One region of the Bradyrhizobium sp. I71 genome, then DNA from elsewhere that is predicted to be linked to it. Evidence: riboswitches for the same ligand, from Rfam matches in the RefSeq annotation. Region 1 holds a riboswitch; the other holds the start of a gene.
What was found. A riboswitch is a leader RNA that binds a small molecule or an ion and turns the genes downstream of it on or off. The one in region 1 is predicted to bind glycine.
Positions count from the first base shown of each region.

Region 2: it holds a riboswitch for glycine, as region 1 does, so the genes downstream of both, FJV43_RS04105 (D-amino acid dehydrogenase) here and gcvT (glycine cleavage system aminomethyltransferase GcvT) in region 1, are expected to answer to the same signal.

Region 1 covers NZ_CP059398.1:953,298-961,047, forward strand. Annotated here, with positions in the region: gene alaS (alanine--tRNA ligase) at 1-1,162, opposite strand, end outside; glycine riboswitch at 1,386-1,474, shown strand; gene gcvT (glycine cleavage system aminomethyltransferase GcvT) at 1,621-2,769, shown strand; gene gcvH (glycine cleavage system protein GcvH) at 2,780-3,148, shown strand; gene gcvP (aminomethyl-transferring glycine dehydrogenase) at 3,166-6,033, shown strand; gene FJV43_RS04820 (hypothetical protein) at 6,170-7,162, opposite strand; gene recA (recombinase RecA) at 7,268-7,750, opposite strand, start outside.
Region 2 covers NZ_CP059398.1:810,282-818,031, forward strand. Annotated here, with positions in the region: gene FJV43_RS04090 (ABC transporter substrate-binding protein) at 357-1,961, opposite strand; gene FJV43_RS04095 (ABC transporter substrate-binding protein) at 2,057-3,664, opposite strand; gene FJV43_RS04100 (M20/M25/M40 family metallo-hydrolase) at 3,934-5,064, shown strand; glycine riboswitch at 5,159-5,263, shown strand; glycine riboswitch at 5,267-5,372, shown strand; gene FJV43_RS04105 (D-amino acid dehydrogenase) at 5,442-6,743, shown strand; gene FJV43_RS04110 (ABC transporter permease) at 6,922-7,750, shown strand, end outside.

The DNA of each region.
Region 1 (7,750 bases):
CGACGTCGCCGTCGAACATGTCGCCCTTCTTCAGGCCGGCCGACTTCTCGTCGAGGATGGCAAGGCCGCGCGACAGCGTCTTGCGGAAGCGGGTCTCTTCCAGCCGCAGCGTTTCCTCGATCAGATTCTCCGCGCGCATCAGGTCGGGATAGGCCTGGCCCATCTCGCGCACCAGCGCCCAGACCAGCCGGTGCATCAGCGGCTCCTTGGCGCCCAGCAGCTGCGCATGGCGCATGGCACGGCGCATGATCCGGCGCAGCACGTAGCCGCGGCCCTCGTTCGAGGGCAGCACGCCGTCGGCGACGAGGAACGCGGAGGAGCGCAGATGGTCGGCGATGACGCGGAACGAGGCCACGGTCTGCTCGCTCGGCCCGGTGCCGAGCGCGGACGCCGTCGCATCGATCAGGTTCTTGAACAGGTCGGTCTCGAACACGCTCTCGACGCCCTGGAGGATGCAGGCCATCCGCTCCAGGCCCATGCCGGTGTCGATCGAGGGACGCGGCAGCGGCTGGCGCTCCTCCTTCGTCACCTGCTCGAACTGCATGAACACGAGATTCCAGAATTCGAGGAAGCGGTCGCCGTCCTCCTCCGGCGAGCCCGGAGGCCCGCCCCAGATGTGCTCGCCGCGGTCGATGAAGATCTCCGAGCACGGGCCGCACGGGCCGGTGTCGCCCATCGCCCAGAAATTGTCCGAGGTCGGGATGCGGATGATGCGGTCTTCGGAGAAGCCGGCGATCTTCTTCCACAGGCCCGCCGCCTCGTCGTCGGTGTGATAGACCGTGACGAGCAGCTTGTCCTTCTTCAGCCCGAACTCGGTGGTGATCAGCTTCCAGGCAAGCTCGATCGCGCGCTCCTTGAAATAGTCGCCGAACGAGAAATTGCCGAGCATCTCGAAGAAGGTGAGATGGCGCGCGGTGTAGCCGACATTGTCGAGGTCGTTGTGCTTGCCGCCGGCGCGCACGCATTTCTGCGAGGTGGTGGCGCGCTGATAGGGCCGCTTCTCCACGCCGGTGAAGACGTTCTTGAACTGCACCATGCCGGCATTGGTGAACATCAACGTGGGGTCGTTGCGCGGCACCAATGGCGAGGACGGCACGATCTCGTGGCCGTTCTCGGCAAAGAAGTTCAGAAAGGTCGACCTGATCTCGTTGACGCCGCTCATGTTCATCCAATCGGGTGTGCTTGGACCCGCTTCCTGCCATCCAAACCAGAGGTTAGGGCTGATATCTGCGGGCCAAAGCGCTTTTAGACAAGGCCTGCTTCAGTGTCCAGAAACTGTGCAAGGAGATCAGAGGGTTGCCGCAGGCGCGCAATCCCGGTTGAAAAGGCGAAACCGCCGCGTTGACAGGCTTGGCCGGCCTGTGGTCTGTAACCATCTATATCGTACGGCCACGTCGGGAGAGACCGGCTTTACTGCCGGCGCCGAAGGAGCAACCGCCCCGGAAACTCTCAGGCAAAAGGACCGCGTGGCTTTGACAGCATCTGGAAAGAGGCGCCGACGGGCCTAAGAACCCGGGTGGCGTCCGCCGACGGGATAATACTCTCAGGCACAGCGACAGATGGGGCTTCGACAGGTTGGCCCGGGGAATTGTCCCCGGGGAACCGCCGAGGACCCCTGTGATGCCAGTACCCGACGACCAGAAATCTCTCCGACATACGCCCCTCCACGCCCTGCATGTGTCCCTCGGCGGCAAGATGGTGCCGTTCGCCGGCTATGACATGCCCGTGCAGTACCCTGCGGGCGTGCTGAAGGAGCACCTCCATACGCGCGCCGCGGCCGGGCTGTTCGACGTCTCCCATATGGGCCAGCTCGCGCTCCGGCCGAAGTCGGGCAAGGTCGAGGACGCCGCCCGTGCGCTGGAACGGCTGGTGCCGCAGGACATCGCGGCGATCGCGCCCAACCGGCAGCGCTACGCCCAGTTCACCAATGCGGACGGCGGCATCCTCGACGATCTCATGGTCGCCAATTTCGGCGATCACCTGTTCCTGGTCGTCAACGCCGCCTGCAAGGACGCGGACGAGGCGCATCTTCGCGCGCACCTCGCGGACGACTGCGTCATCGATTCTCTTGCCGACCGCGCGCTGATCGCGCTGCAGGGCCCGAAGGCGGAAGCGGCGCTGGCGAAATTGTGTGCAGAGGCGCCGTCCATGACATTCATGGATGCCGGCCCGCATGAGGTCGCCGGCATCAAATGCTTCGTCTCGCGCTCCGGCTATACCGGCGAGGACGGCTTCGAAATCTCCGTTCCCGCTGCGGACGCCGAGCGCCTGACCAGGACGCTGCTCGAAAACCCGGACGTGCTGCCAATCGGCCTCGGCGCCCGCGACAGCCTGCGGCTCGAAGCCGGGCTTTGCCTGTACGGCCACGACATCGACACCGCGACAACGCCGGTCGAGGCCGCGCTGGAATGGTCGGTGCAGAAGAGCCGCCGCAGCGGCGGGATTCGCGCTGGCGGCTTTCCCGGCGCCGAGAAAATCCTCGCCCATTTCGACAACGGCGCGTCCCGCCGCCGCGTCGGCCTGCGTGCCGAGGGCCGCGCGCCGGTGCGCGAGGGCGCGCCGCTGTTTGCGGATCCGGCCGCAGGCGAGCCGATCGGCAAGGTCACCTCGGGCGGTTTCGGCCCGAGCCTGAATGCGCCGGTCGCGATGGGCTATGTGCCCACGAATCTGAGCGCGCTCGGCACGAAACTCTTCGCCGAGGTGCGCGGCCAGCGCCTGCCGCTCGCAGTCGCCGCCATGCCCTTCGTGAAAAACACCTACAAACGCTGAGGACAAGACAATGACCACGACGCTGTACACCTCCGACCATGAATGGCTCGCGATCGACGGCGACGTCGCCACCGTCGGCATCACCGATTACGCTCAGCAGCAGCTCGGCGACGTCGTGTTCGTCGAATTGCCCAAGGTCGGCCGGAGCTTGAAGAAGGCCGAGGCCGCCGCCGTCGTGGAATCGGTGAAGGCCGCCTCCGACGTCTACGCGCCTGTTACGGGCGAAGTGCTCGAGGCCAACGAGGCGCTCGCCGCCGAGCCGGCGCTGGTGAACTCGGATGCGCAGGGCGCGGCCTGGTTCTTCAAGATCAAGATGGCAGACAAGAGCGAGCTCGGCAGCCTCATGGATGAAGCCGCCTACAAGGCCCATACGGCTTAACGAGGATGGAGCAAGCGATGACCGCGCACCGCAAATCCAACGGCGACACCGCCGCCTCTTTCGTCCGCCGCCACATCGGCCCCTCGGCGCGCGACGTCACCGCAATGCTCGAGGCCGTCGGCGCGAAAAGCGTCGACGCGCTGATGGCGGAGACGCTGCCGGCGTCGATCCGGCAGGCCGCCCCGCTCGATCTCGGCAAGCCGCTCAGCGAAACCGAGGCGATCGCGCATATGGGCGAGCTCGCAGCCCAGAACCAGGTCTTCACCTCGCTGATCGGCCAAGGCTATTCCGGCACGATCCTGCCCGCCGTCATCCAGCGCAACATCCTGGAGAATCCGGCCTGGTACACGGCCTATACGCCCTACCAGCCCGAGATCAGCCAGGGCCGACTGGAGGCGCTGTTCAACTTCCAGACCATGATCTGCGACCTCACCGGGCTCGACGTCGCCAACGCCTCGCTGCTCGACGAGGCCACCGCCGCCGCCGAAGCCATGGCGCTCGCGGAGCGGCACTCGCAGGTCAAGGCGAAGGCTTTCTTCGTCGACAAGGACGTGCATCCGCAGACGCTGGCCGTGATGCGGACCCGCGCCGAGCCGCTGGGCTGGACCCTGATCGTCGGCGATCCCCTCACCGATCTCGACAAGGCGGACGTGCTTGGCGCGCTGCTGCAATATCCGGGCTCCTCGGGCGCATTGCGCGACCTCAGGCCCGCGATATCAGCGCTGAAGGCCAAGGGCGCGCTCGCGATTCTCGCCGCCGATCTCTTGGCGCTGACGCTGATCGCCTCGCCCGGCGAGCTCGGGGCCGATATCGCCATCGGCTCGGCGCAGCGTTTTGGCGTGCCGATGGGCTATGGCGGACCGCATGCGGCCTATATGGCGGTGCGCGATGCGCTGAAGCGCTCGCTGCCCGGCCGCATCGTCGGCCTCTCCGTGGATTCCCGCGGCATGCCGGCCTACCGCCTCGCGCTGCAGACGCGCGAGCAGCACATCCGCCGCGAGAAGGCGACCTCCAACATCTGCACCGCGCAGGTGCTGCTCGCCGTGATCGCCTCGATGTATGCGGTCTATCACGGCCCCGAGGGGCTCTCGCAGATCGCGCGCAACGTCCACCGCCGCACCGCCGTGCTCGCGAGCGGCCTGCGCAAGCTCGGCTTTGCGCCGCAGTCCGAGAACTTCTTCGACACGCTCAGCGTCGATGCCGGCGCCAGGCGCGCCGAGATCGTCGCGCGTGCCGCGGCCGAACAGATCAATCTCGGCATCGGTGACACCGCACTGCGCATCGCGCTCGACGAGACCACGACGCCTGCGACGGTGGAAGCGGTCTGGCGCGCCTTCGGCGGCACCTTCGCTTATGCCGAGATCGACGCCGGGACGCGCGAGGCGCTGCCGGAGACGCTGAAGCGCACCACCCCGTTCCTCACTCATCCGGTCTTCCACGCGCATCGCTCGGAGACCGAGATGCTGCGCTACATGCGCAAGCTCAGCGATCGCGATCTCGCGCTCGACCGCGCCATGATCCCGCTCGGCTCCTGCACCATGAAGCTGAACGCGACCACCGAGATGATGCCGCTGACCTGGCCGGAGTTTGCGACGCTGCACCCGTTCGTGCCGCGCGAGCAGGCCGCCGGCTACCACGCGCTGTTCGCGCGGCTGGAAAAGTGGCTGTGCGACATCACCGGCTATGACGCGATCTCGCTGCAGCCGAATTCGGGCGCGCAGGGCGAATATGCCGGGCTGCTCGCGATCCGCGGCTATCACGCCGCGCGCGGACAGAGCCACCGCAAGATCTGCCTGATCCCCTCCTCCGCCCACGGCACCAACCCGGCTTCGGCCGCGATGGCCGGCATGGACGTGGTGGTGGTCGCCTGCGAGAAGAACGGCGACGTCGACGTCAATGATCTCCGCGCCAAGGCAGAGAAGCATTCGAACGACCTCGCCGCAGTCATGATCACCTATCCCTCGACGCATGGCGTGTTCGAGGAGCACATCCGCGAGATCTGCGACATCGTCCACGCCCATGGCGGCCAGGTGTATCTCGACGGCGCCAATCTCAACGCCCAGGTCGGCCTGAGCAGACCGGGCGATTACGGCGCCGATGTCAGCCATCTCAACCTGCACAAGACCTTCTGCATCCCGCATGGCGGCGGCGGTCCCGGCATGGGCCCGATCGGCGTCAAGGCGCATCTTGCGTCGTTCCTGCCGGGTCATCCGGCAACGAATGCCGAAGCACCGGTCGGCCCGGTCTCGGCCGCGCCGTTCGGCTCGGCCTCGATCCTGACCATCTCCTACATCTACATCCTGATGATGGGCGGCGAAGGATTGAAGCGCGCGACCGAGATCGCGATCCTCAACGCCAACTACATCGCAGCGCGTCTCGATGCGCACTTCCCGGTGCTCTACAGGAACGAGAAGGGCCGCGTCGCGCATGAATGCATCGTCGACCCGCGGCCGCTGAAGACGACCTCAGGCGTCACCGTCGACGACATCGCCAAACGGCTGATCGACTACGGCTTCCACGCGCCCACCATGAGCTTCCCGGTGCCGGGCACGCTGATGATCGAGCCGACCGAGTCGGAATCGAAGGCGGAGCTGGATCGTTTTTGCGACGCCATGATTGCGATCCGCAAGGAGATCGCCGAGGTCGAGGCCGGCCGCTTCAAGATCGAAGCCTCGCCCTTGCGTCACGCTCCGCATACCGTGCACGACATCGCCGATGACGATTGGAATCGCGCCTACACCCGCAGCGAAGGCTGCTTCCCCGACGGCGTCTCGCGCACCGACAAGTATTGGTGCCCCGTGGGCCGCGTCGACAACGTCTACGGCGACCGCAATCTGGTGTGCTCGTGCCCGCCGGTGAGCGATTACGCGCAAGCCGCGGAGTAGGATTTGTAGGGTGGGTCAGCGGGCGGTCGCGCGAAGCGCAGGCCGCCGGCGTAACCCACCACTTCAGCTTTCGCGGAGATAAACAGTGGTGGATTACGCCTTCGGCTAATCCACCCTACTACACCGAAATGCGCCGCTAGGGCGAGATCAACGACCGGCGCTCGCCATCCCAGCGCCAAAGCCGTTCACTGGTGAGACGCGTGCCGCCCCACCAGCGTTTGATCGGGTTGGGACCGCGAAAATCTTCCCGGCCGGCCAGGACCGCTTCGCCAAACTCCGTCAGCGACAGCCGGCTCCGGCGAAAGGCAGCATTGCGACTTCTCGCGTTGTCCGGATCGAGTGTCGCCAGCTTGCCGTCCAGACCCGCGATCGCTGGCGCCGGACCAAATGCGAGCCCTTCGAGCAGCGCGCCCAATTCCCACGGATCGAACACGCGTGTTGCCAGCGCGCCCAGCCGAAACAGCTCATCGGTGCGATTGTGTCCACCTGCAATCCGCTCGAGCAGCCGAGTCTCGGTCGCGCCCAGTCCCGTCGCCGGCGACGGCAGTTCTGCGAGCAGGTCTTCCATGGCCGGCTTCAGGAAAGACAGCTTGCCGAGCGGCCTGCCGAGCAGCCCGGCGCAAAGCTCGGGCGTCGGCGCGCGGTAAGCTTCCCAGGCCATGCTGGCGATCCCAAGATCGCTTTCCGTGATATCGACCTGCCGCACGTCACGGTGACGAAGCTCTGAGGGATCTGCTCCGCGCAGATCGAAATCGACGCGTCGCAATCTCAGCTTCTCCGTGATGGATGGTTCGGAACGCAAGTAATCGAGGAGCCAGATCAACTGCAATTGACTATTGGGTTCAGGATCGAACCACAGTTCGATGAGATCGACCCCGTAGGTTTCGCAGACCCAGAGCAACGCACCCGCCCGATCCTGGCGCCTGAGAAGGGGCGATTGACGGACGCCGACGCAATCCGACCAGTGCATCCCGTTAGACCACCACCTGGAGGCGAGATAGCTGTTGAGGTGGTCAGCCGTGGGAAGTGGCCCGGAAGCGAAGCGATAGATGAAGGGGACGACCATGTCGGCGCGATCGGCGTGGGCAAGACCGACGCCGGACGAGCTGGTCAAGATCACACGCTTCATCTCGACGCGTCCTTCCTCACGCCAAACGAAACGGGCACCGAAGACGTCGGCAACTCAACGTCCTCAGTGCCCGCTCCTCGCGAAAAACTTTTCGTTGGTCGAAGCTTACTCGTCCGCCGGCTCCTCGCCGTCGGCGTCGCGCTCCGGCGTGCCGGCCAGAATCTGCTCGGCGATCAGGCCGGAGTTCTGGCGGATCGCGGTCTCGATCTTGGCGGTGATGTCGGGGTTGGCCTTCAAGAACGCCTTCGAGTTCTCGCGGCCCTGACCGAGGCGCTGGCTGTCATAGGAGAACCAGGCGCCGGACTTCTCGACGATGCCGGCCTTGACGCCGAGATCGAGGATCTCGCCCATCTTGGAGACGCCCTCGCCGTACATGATGTCGAACTCGACCTGCTTGAACGGCGGCGCCAGCTTGTTCTTCACCACCTTGACGCGGGTGGTGTTGCCGACCACCTCGTCGCGCTCCTTGATCGCGCCGATGCGGCGGATGTCGAGGCGGACGGAGGCGTAGAATTTCAACGCATTGCCGCCGGTCGTCGTTTCCGGCGAGCCGTACATCACACCGATCTTCATGCGGATCTGGTTGAT
Region 2 (7,750 bases), 140 kb from region 1:
AGGGAACCACGCGCCGGCCTCGATGTTGTCCTGCAGCAATTCGAAAGGGCGCTGCAATGGAACTGGAACACCGCGAAGACCACGCCGAGGTAGAACGGCAGAAGACGGAACGTTCCGAACCGCGCGCTGAGCAGGCCACCTTGACCACGCCGCTTGCGAGCGAGGGGCTCGAAGGGGTACGCGATAGCCACTGCTGAGCACGACGCCTGCTCAGTCGCTCGCGCCGGCTGGCGCCGAAATCATCCGCAGCGCCGACGCGAAACCGACAAACGAAAACGGCGCCGCTGATGACAGCGGCGCCGCGTTCGTTGGCACGAAAGGGAGCGAGACGCACCCTTTGCCTACTCGGTCCTGTCCTACTCCGACTTGTCCATATTCCAGAACACCGGCGTCGCCGGACCGTCGATCACGCCGCTAATCGACTTCCGCCATGCGCTCGGACCCTGATACTGGCCGAGCGGCACATAGAGCACCTGATCGTAGACTTCCTTCTGGATCTCGACCGCGATCTTCTTCTGATCCTCCGCCGAGGTCGCGCGAACGAAGGCATCCTTGAGCTGCTCGACCTTGACGTCCTCCGCCCAGCCGAACCAGCCCCCCTTCTTGCCCTGCCCGCCGACGGCGACGTTGGAGATCGGGTTGACCACGTCGGCGCTGACCCAGTTCGTGATGAACATGTTCCAGCCGCCCTCCTTCGGGGACTTCTGGCTGGCGCGCCGGCTCACCACCGTCTGCCAGTCGGTGGCCTGCAGGTCGACCTTGAAGCCGGCTTCCCGCAGTTGCTGGGCCACCACGATCGGCTGAGCCTTCAGCGTCAACACGTCGCCCGGCGCCATGAGCACGACGGGTGTCCCGTCGTAGCCGGACTCGGCGAGCGCCTTCTTGGCCGCAGCAATGTCACCGCCCTTCGCGAGGGTCTCACCGCCAATGTCGGTCGCGAAAGGCGTGTCGCAGATGAAGATCGCGGCGCAGGTCTTGTAGTACTTGGGATCGCCGATCAGCGCATCGAGCACGTCCTTCTGCTTGACCGCCAGGAGTGCCGCGCGGCGAACCTTGACGTTGTCGAATGGCGGATGGAGGAAGTTCATCCGCGCACCCGTCTGGAATCCGAACTTGTTCAGGATCTCGGTTTTGAGCCCCTTGTCGGCTTCGATGGCGGGCAACATTTCAATGGCGGGATTTTCCATGAAATCGATGTCGCCCGACTGCAGCGCGTTCAACGCGGTCTGGGCGTCCGGCATGGTGATCCACTCGACGCGGTCCACCTTCACCACCTTGCCGCCGGCAGTCCAGCTCGCCGGCTCCTTGCGCGGCACGTAGTCGGTGTTCCTGACGTAGATCGATTTCACGCCGGGCTGGAATTCCGACGCCACGAACTTGAAGGGACCCGAGCCGATCTGCTCGGGGATCGGCTTGTCGGACGGCGTCTCGGCGAGACGCTTCGGCATCATGAAGGCAACGCGCGAGGACGGCTTGCCGATGGAATCGAGCACCAGGCCGTAGGGCTCCTTCAGCTTCAGCGTGATGGTCCTGGCGTCGGTCGCCTCGATGCTCGCGGTGAAGTCCATGAGCTTCTGGCCCATGCCGTCGACCGCGGCCCAGCGCTTCAGCGAAGCGACGCAGTCTTCCGCCGTCACCGGCGCACCGTCATGCCACTTCAGGCCGTCGCGCAGCGTGAAGGTATAGGTGAGCTTGTCGTCGGAAATCTTCCAGTCCGCCATCTGCGGCTGGATCTTGAAGTTCGAATCCGTCGCGATCAGCGTGTCGAAGATCATGTAGCCATGATCACGCGAGATGTAGGCGCTCGTGTAGATCGGATCGAGGACGCGCAGATCCGAGTGCATCACGGCGGTAATGGTCTTGCCCGCAGCAAGAACTGGCGAGCCCAGAGCCGAAAGCGCGACGACCGAAAGCGCAAGTCTGGAGGCGAACGCGCAACGCCCCCTCATGAGTTGGAACATCGGGCTCCCCTGGACTCTTTCCTGGCGGGCGGCGCCGCTGATATCAGCGGCGCCGCGTGGCGATCCGGACGAAGGTCGCGGCGAGAACGCCTCGCCTACTCCGACTTGCTGACGTTCCAGAACAGCGGCGTCGCCGGACCGTCGAGCAGGCCGGTCAGCGATTTGCGCCAGCCGCTCGGCAGGAGATACTGCCCCAGCGGGATGTAGATCACCTGATCGTACGCCTCCTGCTGGATCTCGGCCGCGATCTTCTTCTGCTCGTCGAGCGAGGATGCGCGGACGAAAGCGTCCTTGAGCTGCTCGATCTTGGGGTCTTCGGCCCAGCCGAACCAGCCCTTCTTGCCCTGGCCGCCGATCGAGAGATTGGCGATCGGGTTGGCAACGTCGGCCGCGACCCAGTTGGTGAAGAACATGTTCCAGCCGCCCTCCTTCGGCGGCTTCTGGCTGGCGCGGCGGCTCACCACCGTCTGCCAGTCAGTCGCTTGCAGGTCGACCTTGAAGCCGGCCTCGCGCAGCAGCTGGGCTGCAACGATCGGCTGCGCCTTGAGCGTCGTGACGTCGCCGGGCGCCATGATCACGATCGGTGTGCCGTCGTAGCCGGACTCGGCAAGCGCCTTCTTGGCTGCGGCCATGCCGTTGCCCTTGATGAGAGTCTCGGCGCCGACGTCGGTCGCGAGCGGCGTATCGCACACGAAGAAGGCGCCGCAGATCTTCTGATATTTGGCGTTGCCGACGAGTGCATCGAGAACGTCCTTCTGGTTCATCGCCAGCAGGGCAGCTCGCCGCACCTTCACGTTGTCGAACGGCGGATGCAGGAAGTTCATGCGGCCGAGCGTCTGGAAACCGAACTTGTTGGAGACCTCGATCGTGAGCTCCTTGTTGGCTTCCAGCACCGGCAGCATGTCGAACGGCAGGTTCTCCATGAAGTCGATGTCGCCAGACTGCAGCGCGTTCACTGCGGTCTGCGAGTCCGGCATGGTGATCCACTCGACGCGATCCACCTTCACCACCTTGCCGCCGGAGGTCCAGCTCGCCGGCTCCTTGCGCGGCACGTAGTCGGTGTTCTTGACGTAGACCGCCTTCACGCCGGGCTGGAATTCCGATGCCACGAACTTGAAGGGACCCGAGCCGATCTGCTCCGGGATCTGCTTGTCCGGCGGCGTCTCGGCGAGGCGCTTCGGCATCATGAAGGCGACGCGCGAGGACGGCTTGCCGATGGAATCGAGCACGAGGCCGTAGGGCTCCTTCAGCTTCAGCGTGATGGTCTTGGCGTCGGTCGCCTCGATGCTCGCGGTGAAGTCCATGAGCTTCTGGCCCATGCCGTCGACCGCGGCCCAGCGCTTCAGCGAAGCAACGCAGTCTTCCGCCGTCACCGGCGCACCGTCATGCCATTTCAGGCCGTCGCGCAGCGTGAAGGTATAGGTGAGCTTGTCGTCGGAGATCTTCCAGTCCGCCATCTGCGGCTGGATCTTGAAGCTCGAATCCGGCGCCACCAGCGTGTCGTAAACCATGTAGCCATGGTCGCGCGTGATGTAGGCCGTGGTGAAGATCGGGTCGATGATGCGCAGATCCGAATGCATCACCGCCGTGATGGTCTTGCCGGCCGCAAGCACTGGCGAGGCCAGCGCGGTCGAAAGCGCGACGACCGACAGCGCAAGTTTGGAGGCGAACGCGCGACGCCCCCGGCGCATGAAGTGGAACATAGAAAGTTCTCCTGACGTGAAACTGTTCAAAGGCAGGTCATTGGTTGAGCATGCGGTTCATTCGTTGGGCGAACTAACCTCATGCAATGCCTTTATCTTTTTGAGACTTGCAGACAGTGCCGAGCGCGTCAATCCGGTTTCGTCGCAGCCCCTCACGGCGCGCGCACGGGCTCCACAAAGATCGGTTTGGCTCTACAACACCCTCCGCTTGTCCTGCCCCGCGCCGATGCAATGCGCGTTCCATCTTTCGAAGCTTGAGAGACATTGAGATGAATCCTGCCAATCTTCCCTTTGATTCCGAGGCGATGCTCGAGGGCCTGCGCGGCTGGGTCGAATGCGAGAGTCCGACCTGGGATGCAGGCGCCGTGGACCGCATGCTCGATATCGCGGCGCGGGATATGGCGATCATGGGTGCGACGATCGAGCGCATTGCCGGCCGCCAGGGCTTTGGTGGCGTCATCCGCGCGCGCTTTCCTCATCCCAAGCAGGGCGAGCCGGGCATCCTGATCGCCGGACACATGGATACCGTTCATCCGGTCGGCACCATCGAGAAGCTGAAATGGCGGCGCGAGGGCAACAAGTGCTATGGCCCCGGCATCTACGATATGAAGGGCGGCAATTACCTCTCGCTGGAAGCGATACGGCAACTGGCGCGCGCCTCGTTCACCACACCGCTGCCGATCACCGTGCTGTTCACGCCGGATGAGGAAGTCGGCACGCCTTCGACGCGGGACATCATCGAGGCGGAAGCGGCGCGCAACAAATACGTGCTGGTGCCGGAGCCCGGCCGCGCCGACAACGGCGTCACGACCGGACGCTACGCCATCGCGCGCTTCAATCTCGAGGCGACGGGACGGCCGAGCCACGCCGGCGCCACGTTGTCGGCCGGACGCTCGGCGATCCGCGAGATGGCGCGGCAGATCCTCGCGATCGACGCGATGACGACGGAGGACTGCACCTTCTCGGTCGGCGTCGTCCACGGCGGACAATGGGTCAATTGCGTTGCGACGACCGCAACCGGCGAAGCGCTCTCCATGGCCAAGCGTCAGGCCGATCTTGACCGCGGTGTCGAGAGGATGCTGGCGCTGTCGGGCACCACCAACGACGTCACGTTCAAGGTCACGCGCGGCGTGACGCGTCCGGTTTGGGAGCCGGATGCGGGTACCATGGCGCTCTATGAGAAGGCGCGCGGCATCGCCAAATCGCTCGGCGCGGAATTACCGCATGCCAGCTCCGGCGGCGGCTCCGACGGCAACTTCACCGGCGCGATGGGAATTCCCACGCTCGACGGCCTCGGTGTCCGCGGCGGCAATGGCCACACGCTGGAGGAGTTCATCGAGGTCGATAGCCTGGTCGAGCGCGGCCGGCTGATGGCAGGTCTGCTGGCGACTCTGGAGTAATTGAATCGAATTTGCACTGCACAATACGTCGGCAGTCACGGTCGAAATTTAGCCTTGTCTAAAAATGAGGCGTATCGTACTGCTCGGCCGTCCACGCGATGATGCGGGAGAGATCGCAGCGAAGGCTTTCGGCCTTCGTCGCGGCGCCGACGGAGCAACCGCCCCGGAAACTCTCAGGCAAAAGGACCGTTTCGTCAGGACGATCTGGAGAGAGGCGGCGCGATTTCAGGCAATCGTGACGTCCACCGAAGGGGATAGTCCGTTGCGAGATCCGCAGCGGATCAAGCTCTCAGGTAACCGTGACAGATGGGGCGCCGCCAACGGCCTTACGGCCGGCGGTCCGCCGACTCTAACTCACGGGAGCCCCGAACTTCACCATGACCCATATTGCCATCATCGGCGCCGGCATCACCGGCGTCACGACCGCCTATGCCCTGCTCGAACGCGGCTACAAGGTGACGGTGCTCGACAAGCACCGCTACGCCGCGATGGAGACGTCCTTCGCCAATGGCGGGCAGCTCTCCGCATCGAACGCCGAAGTGTGGAACAGCACGGCGACGATCCTGAAGGGCTTGCGCTGGATGTTTCGGCGCGACGCGCCGCTGCTGATGAACCCGCGGCCGAACTGGCACAAATATTCGTGGATGAGCGAGTTCGTCGCCAACATCGGCAACTACCGCGCCAACACCATCGAGACCACGCGGCTCGCGATCGAAGCGCGCAGGTATCTGTTCGACATCGCGGCGCGCGAAGGAATCGACTTCGATCTCGAACGCCGCGGCATCCTCCACATCTATCGTGACAAGGCCGGCTTCGAATCCGGTCTGCGCGTCAACGCGCTGCTGCAGGAAGGCGGCCTCGACCGCCGCCCGGTGACGTCGGAGGAAATCCGCAGCATCGAGCCGACACTGCGCAAGGACTATTATGGCGGCTTCTACACGCCGTCGGATGCGACCGGCGATATCCACAAGTTCACCCGCGGCCTGGCGGAAGCCTGCAAGCGGCGTGGCGCGACCTTCATCCACGAGGCCAATATCGATTCGATCGCACGTGCCGGCAGCGGCTTCGTCATCGGCTGGGCCGATCTGGCCGCGAGCGATGCCGTCGCGGCCGCGCGCGGCGCACTGAACGCGGACGGCGTCGTGGTCTGCGCGGGCGTTGCGAGCCGTCACTTCGCCGCCCTGCTGGACGAGCGCGTCAACGTCTATCCGGTGAAGGGCTACTCGATCACCGTGCAGCTCGACACCGCCGAAAGCCGCAACGCCACCCCGACGGTGAGCCTGCTCGACGAGGCCGCCAAGATCGTCACCAGCCGGCTCGGCGCCGATCGTTTTCGCGTCGCCGGCACCGCCGAATTCAACGACTTCAATCGCGACATCCGCGCCGACCGCGTGCAGCCGCTGATCGACTGGGTGCGCAACAACTTCCCCGCCGTCGAAACGTCGCGCGTCGTGCCGTGGGCCGGGCTGCGCCCGATGATGCCGAACATGATGCCGGTCGTGCGCGCCGGGCGGATACCGGGCGTGTTCTTCAACACCGGCCACGGCCATCTCGGCTGGACTCTGTCGGCCGCGACGGCGCAGATGATCGCCCAGACCATCGACGGCTGGCGCGGCCTCAACGCTCCGCCGACGGTCCCTTCACTTGGGGTTGAGCGTGAACTGCGACATGCATCCTGAGTGGTCGATATCGGAGACATGCCGGCCTCTTGCTACGGCGCAGCCCTTGGCACACAATTTGCCCTAAGAGGACGGCGTCTCCGAGCGGCCTTTCCAGCCCAAGTGATAGGCATGATAGACACGACAGAGTTCACGGGAGCCTCAGGGCTCCACACGTTCCGTAGCCGGAGATAAGTGCATGCTGGGTTATCTTATTCGCCGCGTTCTGGCCGCGGTGCCCGTGATGGGCGTCGTCGCGCTGTTCGTGTTCCTGCTTCTGCGGCTGACGCCGGGGGATCCCGCCGCGATTCTCGCCGGCGACAACGCGACACCGGAACGGCTCGAGCGCATCCGCGCCTCGCTCGGCCTGAACGAGCCCCTGATCGTGCAGTTCATCACATGGGTGAACAAGCTGCTGCACGGCGACCTCGGGACCTCGCTGATCTCCAACCTGCCGGTGATGAAGATGATCGGCCAGCGCGTCGAGCCGTCGATCTCGATCGCGCTGTCGACCATCATCCTCGCAGTCGTCGTCGCCGTCCCCCTGGGGGTGATCGCGGCCTGGAAGCACGGCACCTGGATCGACCGCTTCGTGATGGGCCTGTCCGTGCTCGGCTTCTCGGTGCCGGTGTTCGTGGTCGGCTATCTCCTGATCCAGATCTTCGCCATCGACCTGCGATGGGTGCCGGTGCAGGGCTTCCGCAGCATCTCGAACGGCTTCGGGCCGTTCTTCGAGCGCATCATCCTGCCGACCTGCGCACTCTCCTTCATCTACATCGCCCTGATCGCGCGCATGACGCGCGCGGCGATGCTCGACGTGCTCGGCGAGGACTATGTCCGTACCGCGCGCGCCAAAGGCATCAACGAGGTCGCGGTGATGATGCGCCATGCGCTGCGCAACGCCGCGGTCCCCGTGATCACCGTGATCGGCACCGGCTTCGCGCTCCTGATCTCCGGCGTCGTCGTCACCGAGAGCGTGTTCAACATCCCCGGCATCGGCCGCCTCACCGTTGATGCGGTGCTGGCGC